2 regions of the Bradyrhizobium zhengyangense genome follow, and region 1 is predicted to be linked to the other one. Evidence: predicted binding sites of a transcription regulator. Region 1 holds the regulator's gene; the other holds the start of a gene.

Region 1 (4,882 bases):
CACCGTGCTTGCCCTGAACATTGGCGCGCGCATTCTCGGCGCCGAGAGGACTGCAAAATGACCGACCTTTCCGTATCCGTGAGTTCGAACGCTCATTTGGCGTCGCAACAGCCGCTGCCGGAAGCCCCGGCCAAGGTGACGGTGCGCAACCTCAACTTCTATTACGGCGAGCACCACGCGCTGAAGAACATCAATCTGGCGCTCGGCACCAACCGCGTCACGGCCTTCATCGGCCCGTCGGGCTGCGGCAAGTCGACCCTGCTGCGCATCTTCAACCGGATGTACGACCTCTATCCCGGCCAGCGCGTCACCGGTCAGCTGATGCTGGACCAGACCAACATCCTTGACCCCAAGCTGGACCTCAATTTGCTGCGCGCCCGCGTCGGCATGGTGTTCCAGAAGCCGACGCCGTTCCCGATGACGATCTACGAGAACATCGCCTTCGGCATCCGCCTCTACGAGAAGATCTCGAAGTCCGAGATGGACGATCGCGTCGAGAAGGCGCTGCGCGGCGGCGCGCTGTGGAACGAGGTCAAGGACAAGCTCAACGCCTCCGGCCTGTCGCTCTCGGGCGGCCAGCAGCAGCGCCTCTGCATCGCCCGCACCGTCGCGGTGCGGCCTGAAGTGATCTTGTTCGACGAGCCCTGCTCGGCGCTTGATCCGATCTCGACCGCCAAGGTCGAGGAGCTGATCCAGGAACTGTCCGAGAACTACACGATCGCGATCGTCACCCACAACATGCAGCAGGCGGCCCGTGTCTCCGACAAGACCGCCTTCATGTATCTCGGCGAGCTGATCGAGTTCGACGACACCAGCAAGATCTTCACGTCGCCGTCCGACCGGCGTACGCAGGATTACATCACCGGCCGGTTCGGCTGAGGAGACAGGACATGGGTTCTGAACATACCGCAAAAGCCTTCGACACCGACCTCCAGGAGCTCACGCGCCTCGTCGCCGAGATGGGGGGCATCGCCGAGCGCATGATCGTCGATTCCGTCGATGCGCTGATCCGCCGCGACGTCGCGCTTGGCCAGCGCGTCGTCACCATCGACGCCGAGCTCGACGCGCTCCAGAAGAAGATCGAGGAGCGCGCCGTGCTCACCATCGCACGCCGCCAGCCGATGGCGGTCGATCTGCGCGAGATCGTCGGTGCCATGCGCGTTGCAACCGACCTCGAGCGCATCGGCGACCTCGCCAAGAACATGGGCAAGCGCGTCGCGGCGCTGGAGACGGATTTCCATCCGCTCAAACTGTTCCGCGGCCTCGAACACATGACCGACCTCGTGCAGCAGCAGGTCAAGTCGGTGCTGGACGCCTACGCCGCGCATGATCTGCCGGCGGCGATGACGGTGTGGAAGGGCGACGAAGAGGTCGACGCCATCTGCACCTCGCTGTTCCGCGAACTCCTCACCTACATGATGGAGGATCCGCGCAACATCTCGTTCTGCATCCATCTGATGTTCTGCGCCAAGAACATCGAACGGATCGGCGACCATGCCACCAACATCGCCGAGACCGTGTTCTACATGATCGAAGGCCAGGCCATCACCGACAAGCGGCCGAAGGGCGACATGACGACCTTCGCCACGACGATCCCGAATACTTAAGGAGCGACGAGCCCATGGGCGCACGCATTATGGTTGTTGAGGACGAGGAAGCTCTCACCGAGCTTCTCCGCTACAACCTCGAAGGCGACGGCTATGACGTCGAGACGGTGATGCGCGGCGACGATGCCGACACCCGCCTCAAGGAGCACATCCCCGATCTGATCGTGCTCGACTGGATGCTGCCGGGACTATCAGGTATCGAGCTGTGCCGCCGGCTGCGCGCACGCTCCGATACGAAGCAGCTTCCGATCATCATGCTCACCGCGCGTGGCGAGGAGAGCGAGCGGGTAAGGGGCCTTGCGACCGGCGCCGACGATTACATAGTCAAGCCGTTCTCGGTGCCCGAGCTGCTCGCGCGCGTGAAGGGCCTGCTGCGGCGCGCCAGCCCCGAGCGGCTTGCGACCGTGCTCGCCTTCGGCGACATCGAGCTCGATCGCGAGAAGCGCCGCGTGGCGCGCTCGGGCCGGCCGATCGATCTCGGCCCGACCGAATATCGTCTGCTGGAGTTCTTCCTGGAGCATCCCGGCCGCGTGTTCTCGCGCGAGCAGCTGCTCGACAGCGTCTGGGGGCGCGACATTTATATCGATGAACGCACCGTCGACGTGCATATCGGCCGCCTGCGCAAGCTGCTCAATCTCGGTCGCGAGCAAGACCCGATCCGCACCGTCCGCGGCGCAGGCTATGCGCTCGACGATCGCTTTGCGAAGGCCGAGCAGACGTAACGGCGGCTGCAAGCAAGCAAAATAAAAAAGCGCGCCTTGTGGCGCGCTTTTTTACGTCTCGATCGTCCCGGTCCGTACCGGGACGATGTCGTCTAGAGCTGGGCTCAGCGCGTGCTCGGCTTGGCCGGCGCACGACGGCGATCGGCCGCCGGTTGATAGGCCACCCGCGAGTGCTGGGCGCAGTAGGGCAGGCCGGAGAGCGCCTTGCCGCCGCAGAAGAAGAAATCCGGGCTCGAGGGATCGCCGACCGGCCAGTGGCAGGTGGCTTCGTTCAATTCGAGCAGCGAGAGCCGCTGGCTCATCGGCACCACGTTGTCGTAGGTAACAGGCTCGGCCTCGACCTCGACCTCGAAGGCCTGCGCCAGCGCGGTGTTGCCGCGTGCGATGGGGCGGCTCACCCGCATCATGTGCTGCGCTGGACGCGCCTTGCGCGGCCGGGGAGCTGCTGACGAGGGGCTCTTGGCGCGGCCGGACAGGCCGAGCCTGTGCACCTTGCCGATCACGGCGTTGCGGGTCACGTTACCAAGCTCAGCGGCGATCTGGCTGGCCGAAAGTCCGGCCTCCCAGAGCTTTTTCAGCTGCTCGACGCGATCATCTGACCAGGTCAAAACCGTCATTGCACCCTTTCCTTCGCCGGCGCCAGCCATCCTGGGGCCTCACGACGAATGCCTAAGCTTCGAAAAACCCGTGCCGCCAGAATCCCTTAAGGCTCGCCGGGCGCACCAGATGCGCCCGAACGTTTACGCCGGTACATGAGGACTTAAGGGATCAGAACCGCTGCACGAGATGTCGTATCTGACAAGCCAAACGCTACAATATGGCGTGACTCACGCGCAAGAGTCCGCCGACTCGCTTCCACATGTTCCGTGGCGAAAATCCCGTAAATTTAGCACCGCAAGACTACGGAATCAGCGTTTCCTGGGGCTTTCCGGGCGGCATTGACACCCGTGGTGCCAAGCATAAGATAGTTGCGCGTGCCGCCCTTAAAAGGCGGCACGTTTCGTTTTCCGGGCTAAATGACGCGCTGCGCAAGGCGCGTTCAGGCCGTCCGAAACACCCTGAGTGACCACTAAAGAGACCGTCATGACCAACAGCGCAGCGCCGCATTTGCTCCCCGTTTTCGCCAGGGCCGACATCGGTTTCGAGCGCGGTGAAGGCGTCTGGTTGATCGCAACCAATGGCGACCGCTATCTCGATTTCACCTCGGGCGTTGCCGTGAATGCGCTCGGCCATGCCCATCCCGCGCTGGTCAAGGCGCTGCAGGAGCAGGCGACGAAGCTCTGGCACATGTCGAACCTGTTCCAGAGTCCTGACGGTGAGAAGCTCGCTGCGCGCCTCTGCAACGAGAGCTTTGCGGACTTCGTGTTCTTCTGCAATTCCGGCGCCGAGGCGCTGGAGGGCGTGATCAAGCTGGTCCGCCATCATCACTTCTCCAAGGGCCATCCCGAGCGTTACCGCATCATCACCTTCGAAGGCGCCTTCCACGGTCGCACGCTGGCGACGCTGGCCGCGACCGGCTCGGCAAAATATCTCGAAGGCTTCGGTCCGCCGATGGACGGCTTCGACCAGATCCCGCATGGCGACATCGAGGCCGTGAAGAAGGCGATCGGCCCGCACACCGCCGGCATCCTGATCGAGCCGATCCAGGGTGAGGGCGGCGTACGTCCGGCGACCCCCACCTTCCTCAAGGCGTTGCGTCAGCTCTGCGACGAGAAAGGCCTGCTGCTTGCGTTCGACGAGGTGCAGACCGGCATGGGCCGCACTGGCGAGCTCTTTGCCCATCGCCGCACCGGCGTCACGCCTGATGTGATGTCGCTGGCGAAAGCGCTCGGCGGCGGCTTCCCGATCGGTGCGATCCTGGCGACCGCGGATGCGGCCGCCGGCATGGGCCCCGGCTCGCACGGCTCGACCTTCGGCGGCAATCCGCTGGCGATCGCGGCCGCGAACGCCGTGCTCGACGTCATGCTCAAGCCCGGCTTCTTCGACCACGTGCAGAAGATGTCGCTGCTGCTCAAGCAGAAGCTGGCCTCCGTGATCGACCGTCACCCCGATATCGTCAGCGAAATTCGCGGCGAGGGGCTCTTGATCGGCATCAAGGCCGTGGTGCCATCAGGTGATCTGGTCGCTGCGCTGCGCAACGAGAAGCTGCTCACCGTCGGCGCCGGCGACAATGTCGTGCGCTTCCTGCCGCCCTTGATCGTCACCGAAGCCGAGATCGAGGACAGCATCATCAGGCTCGAACGCGCCTGCACGGCGCTGTCGGGCAACAAGCGGGCGGCAAGCTGATGAGCAAGGCACCCAAGCACTTCCTCGATATCAATGAGCTGCCGCTGTCGGAGCTCAAGAGCATGCTCGCGGCCTCCTCCGCCATGAAGGCGAAGCAGAAGGCGCATCAGCCGGTGCGTCCGCTCGAGGGCAAGACGCTGGCGATGATCTTCGAGCGCCCCTCGACCCGCACGCGCGTCTCGTTCGACGTCGCCATGCGCCAGCTCGGTGGCGAGCCCATCATGCTCACCGGTGCCGAGATGCAGCTCGGCCGCGGCGAGACCATTG
Region 2 (4,882 bases), on a different contig from region 1:
AGCAGAAAGCCTTCGTCGCCACGGGCGAGATTTTGCAGGCGCAGGTCGCGGTCCGCCGGAAAGTTCAGCGGCTCTCGCGTGAGATCGCCGACGCTGGCGCCGTCTTCGGCCTGCGGCGATGATTCGATCAGCCCGTCGCGGCCGAGAATGTCGGTCACGCGCGGCGTCGGCGCCGTGGATGCTTCGGCCACGGCCGGCGCTTCCGGCACAAAGCCCTGGGCGAGCGAGGGATCGAGCAGGCGATGGGTATAGTCGAAGGTGGGCCCGAGGATCTGGCCGCCCGGAATGTCCTTGAAGGTCGAGGACACCCGCCGCTGCACCCGCATCGCGCCGGTGTCGACCGGCTCGCTGGCGCCAAAGCGCGGCAGGGTGGCGCGGAAGGCGCGGACCAGGAAGATCGCCTCGATCAGATCGCCGCGTGCCTGCTTGATCGCGAGCGCCGCGAGCTCGCGGTCATAGAGCGAACCTTCGCTCATGACGCGGTCGACGGCGAGCCCAAGCTGTTCCGAGATCTGGTCGAGCGAGACTTCCGCAACGCTTTGGTCGCCGCGCCTGGCATTGGCGAGCAGGCGATGGGCGTTCTCGATGGCGCGTTCGCCGCCTTTGACTGCGACATACATGCATCAGCCTCCCTTGCTCATGACACGCGTGGTGCGCGGGATCGCAACCACGGCATCGTCGGCGACCAGCACCACGTCGATGCCGCGCGGAAACAGAGTCTCATTGAAGCGCAGCTGCTCGAACAAATCGAAAGGCTTGAACGCGGCCTGGAGCGTCGCGACGCCGTCGATGCCGGGGCCGCGGAGCTCGAAGTTTTGCCCCGAATCCAGGCTCTCGACCTGAAGGATGACGGTGGTCGAACGGTCTGGATATTCGTTGGTGCCCAGCGCGAAACGCTCGAGATTGGGCAGCAACACGCCGTCGCTGATCAGCGCGAAAGCCACGATGGAGCAATCATGGATCACCGGCGCACCGGTGTGGAATTTGAGCCACTTCAGGACGTCAGTGCTCTCAGCCATGCGCGCATCGAGCCAGAGCGGGGTGTCGTGATCGAACAGGGTCAGCGCGATCGCGGCAGTGCCGCGCATCATCGTTTCAGGTGTTCCCGCCATCGGCACGATGCGCTGGACCGCACCCGGCCGCGCCATCGCGTCCATGACCGAGCGAAAGGTCGATTGCGCCGACAACACCTTGTCGACGAACCCCGGCGGCAGTTCCGCAATCGTTGTCATGGCCTCACCCTTCACCGCGCACCATGGTGTAGAAATCAACCTTCGTCGCAGCGGTCTCTTCGGCCTGCTGCTTGCGTCTGACCATAAGCTGCTCGCGCAACGGTGCGATTACGTCGCGTTCGACGGCGGCGCCGAAGTCGCGCGACTGCACCAATGCGTCGCACAGGGCGATCAGCCGCGCCTTCTCGCTATTTCGCCCAAGCGTGTAGCCGAAACCAACCTCGCCGCTCGCAAGCCGCACCGCTGCGCGGGACACCGTGGCCTCACCGAGATTGAAAGGCGCGCCATCGCCGCCGACCCGGCCGCGCAGCATCACCAGACCATTCTCCGGTTCGCGTAAATCCTGATGACCAGGCAAGGAGATTGTGCGGAGACGGGCGGCGATCTCGCCCGCCTCCGCGTGCGCCAGCACGGCCATGGCGGCCTTGCGCTGGGCTTGCTGGGTGTTGTGTTGGCTCACCGAATCCACCGACTCTTGTCGAACTCAAGTTGTCTATGATAATAGACAACTTGATACGGAAGCGCCATGACTGTTTCGTGACAAACGTGTGATTTCCGGGCTAGGCTGGCCGCCGACATGAGTATGCAGGACACCGCCTCTTCAGGCGTCGCGCTGTGGCGCCTCGTTGCCGACGGCATCGAGCGCGGCATCGCCGACGGCCGTTTTGCCGCCGGCGACAAATTGCCGGGCGAGATGGAGATCGCGGAAACTTATCGCGTCAACAGGCACACCGTGCGGCGCGCGCTCGCAGCCCTTGCCGAGCGCGGCATCGTGCGCGCCGAGCGCGGCAGCGGAACCTATGTCGAGGCGCAGAAGCTCGCCTATCCCTTGCGCTCGCGCACGCGCTTCTCGGAGATCGTCGGCGCCGAAGGCCGCGAGCCGCATGGCCGCCTGATTGAGGCGTCAGAGGATGTCGCAACCCGCGAACTGGCGCGCGAACTGGGTTTGAAGACCGGCGCGCCGCTGGTGCGGATCGAGGCCATCCGCCTCGCCGATCGCACGCCGATCTGCGTCTCCACGACCTGGCTGTCGGCGGAGCGGTTTCCAGGCGCCGGCACGGTGTTTTCAGCCACGCGCTCGATGACGAAGATGCTCGAGCATTACGGGATCCGCGACTATCGCCGCGGTGCGACCAGGATCACCGCCGGCATCATCGATGCGACCGATGCCGCGCGGCTCGACCTGCCGCTCGGGCGGCCGATCCTGGTGGTCGACGCGACGGACCTCGATCTCGAGGGCAAGCCGCTGGTGACGAAGCATTCGCGCTTTGCGGCGGAGCGGGTAGAGTTTCTGGTCGAGCCGTAGGGCCGGCCGCTCTCTCCACGAAAACGGTGCCGCAGGCTGGGCAAAGGCGCTCTTGCGCCGGTGCCCACGATCTTTCCATGATTCGAGAGAAGTGGTGGGCACGCTCCGCTTTGCCCACCCTACGGCACCTGCGCTTAGGCGACGGCCCTTCGTCCAATGATCGCAAACCGCAGCTTGCCCGAGATGAAATCGATCGCGGCAACGGCGACCAGGATCATCAGGATCAGGAACGACACCTTCTGCCATTCCAGCACGCGAATCTGCTCAGCGAGCTGGAGGCCGATGCCGCCGGCGCCGACGATGCCGATGATGGTGGCCGAGCGCGTGTTCGACTCGATGAAATACAGCACCTGGCCGGCGATGACAGGCAGCACCTGCGGCAGCAGTCCGAAACGGATCTCGTGCAGCGCGCTGCCGCCGGAGGCACGGATCCCCTCGACCTGCCTCTGGTCGGCGCCTTCGATCGCTTCCGAGAACAGTTTTCCGAATGCGCCGAAATCCGACACCGCGATGGCGAGCACGCCGGCGAACGGACCGAGCCCGACGACGTTGATCCAGACCAGCGCCCAGATCAACGTGTCGACGCCGCGGATCGAATCAAGGAACCGCCGCACTGGAAAGCGGACGATGTGAGGCACGATATTGCGGGCGGCCAGCAGGCTGACCGGCAGCGCGAGGAGGGCGGCAAGCGTGGTGCCGAGCAACGCGATAGAGAGCGTCTCGCCCAGCGCCTGCAGATAGAGCGGCAGCGACGAGCCGGGATCAGGCGGCATCATCATCATGCTGATCCAGCCGAGCTGGCTCAGCCCCGTGATGAAACGCGACGGCGAGAAATCGAGATCGACCAGGCCGAACACGAAGATCGCAAGCGCCGCGACGAGCATCGACGGCGTCGCCAGGCGCGCCGATGCCGGACGGTTGAAGACATCGGGATAGCGCGCGCGGAGCTCCGCGGTGTCGACGTCCTGCGGCTTGCTCAATTCCGCGCCTCCTTGCCGAACAGGTGGGCGCGCACCCAGCCGGTGGTGATGTCGATCAGGAAGACCGTGACGATGATGGTCACAAGGATGGCGCTGACGTCGGAGTAGTAGAATTTTCTGATAGCGACGATCAGCTCCTGCCCGATGCCGCCGGCGCCGACAAAGCCCATCACCGAGGCCTCGCGCACATTGATCTCGAAACGCAGCAGCGCGTAGCTGGCATAGCCCGCGGAGACCTGCGGCAGGATCGCAAAGCGCATGCAGGAGATCCAGCTCGCGCCGGTCGAGCGGATGCCTTCGACCGGCTTCATGTCGGCGTTCTCGACGATCTCGGAAAACTGCTTGCCGAGAGCGCCGGTGGAGTGGATCGCGATCGCGAGCACGCCCGCCACCGGACCGAGGCCGAAGGCCATGACGAAGATCAGCGCGAAGACGATACCTGGCACCGTGCGGGCGAATTCCAGCAGGCGCCGGACGGTGAAGCGCAACCAGGGCGCGGGCGAGGTGTTCTCAGCGGAGAAGAAATTCAGCAGGAAGGCGAGAACGGCGCCGATCAGCGTCCCGACATAGGAGATCAGCAGCGTCTCGCCGAGCAGCTTCAGCCATTTGCGCAGGCCCCAGAACCATTCGCCAAAATTGGTCCAGACCCGCTGGCCGCTGTCGAGGGTGAGGATACGGTCGAAATAGCTGATGAAGTTGCCGAAATAAGTGAAGAAAGTACGCAAGTTCACTTCGGCGCCGATCGACGCCACGATCAGCGCGGCAACGAAGACGGCGAAGCCCGCCAGCAGGCGCAAGCGCTTGCGCGCGAGCGCCTTGCTATACGCGGCGTTCAGGGCAGCGAGTTGCTGCTCGGGAAGGATCGAAACCGCAACCGTCATCGAGAATACGGGTCCATCAAGAAAAAGAGCCGGGTCCATCGCCCCGGCTCCAGTGCGTCGTCCCGACGAGCTCAGGACGCCTTCTTACGCAGATTGTCGACGAACTTAATCAGCTCGATGGTCTTGTTGTAATCGTCGTTGGCGACCGGCTCCCACGGCTTGTTCTTGCCGTCGGAGAGCTTCTTGAACGCCTCGGGGTCCTTGGTCGCCGCGTCGATGAAGGCCTTCTTGATCGCTGCCTTCATGTCTTCAGGCAGATCGCTGAGATAGGCATAGGGCGAGTTGATGATGAGGTCGGACTTCACGATGATGCGGAAGTCCTCCTTCTTCATCACGGCGCCATCGGGCGACTTCACCATGCCCTTGTTGAGCATGCGAGTCAGGTTGGAATCATCGTCGGCGTTCCACCAATTGGCGGCGACGTCGACGGTGCCCTGGGCGAGAGCAAGAACCGCGTTCTCGTGGCTGCCGGTGAAGACGACC

The links. The regulator PhoB, encoded in region 1, activates phosphate uptake and scavenging genes when phosphate is short. The targets are predictions, from matches to a motif close to TGTCATNNANCTGTCAT.
Region 2: a site for PhoB is predicted at 1,759-1,775, ahead of phnF (phosphonate metabolism transcriptional regulator PhnF). Genes of this name have one in related genera too.

Annotation. Positions count from the first base shown of each region.
Region 1 covers NZ_JAKLTZ010000006.1:325,333-330,214, reverse strand. The annotation lists gene pstA (phosphate ABC transporter permease PstA) at 1-61, shown strand, start outside; gene pstB (phosphate ABC transporter ATP-binding protein PstB) at 58-879, shown strand; gene phoU (phosphate signaling complex protein PhoU) at 891-1,607, shown strand; gene phoB (phosphate regulon transcriptional regulator PhoB) at 1,622-2,329, shown strand; gene L6639_RS24380 (GcrA family cell cycle regulator) at 2,434-2,946, opposite strand; gene L6639_RS24375 (aspartate aminotransferase family protein) at 3,413-4,615, shown strand; gene argF (ornithine carbamoyltransferase) at 4,615-4,882, shown strand, end outside.
Region 2 covers NZ_JAKLTZ010000002.1:76,872-81,753, forward strand. The annotation lists gene L6639_RS05625 (carbon-phosphorus lyase complex subunit) at 1-620, opposite strand, end outside; gene phnH (phosphonate C-P lyase system protein PhnH) at 624-1,232, opposite strand; gene phnG (phosphonate C-P lyase system protein PhnG) at 1,237-1,650, opposite strand; gene phnF (phosphonate metabolism transcriptional regulator PhnF) at 1,810-2,538, shown strand; gene phnE (phosphonate ABC transporter, permease protein PhnE) at 2,673-3,518, opposite strand; gene phnE (phosphonate ABC transporter, permease protein PhnE) at 3,515-4,399, opposite strand; gene phnD (phosphonate ABC transporter substrate-binding protein) at 4,471-4,882, opposite strand, start outside.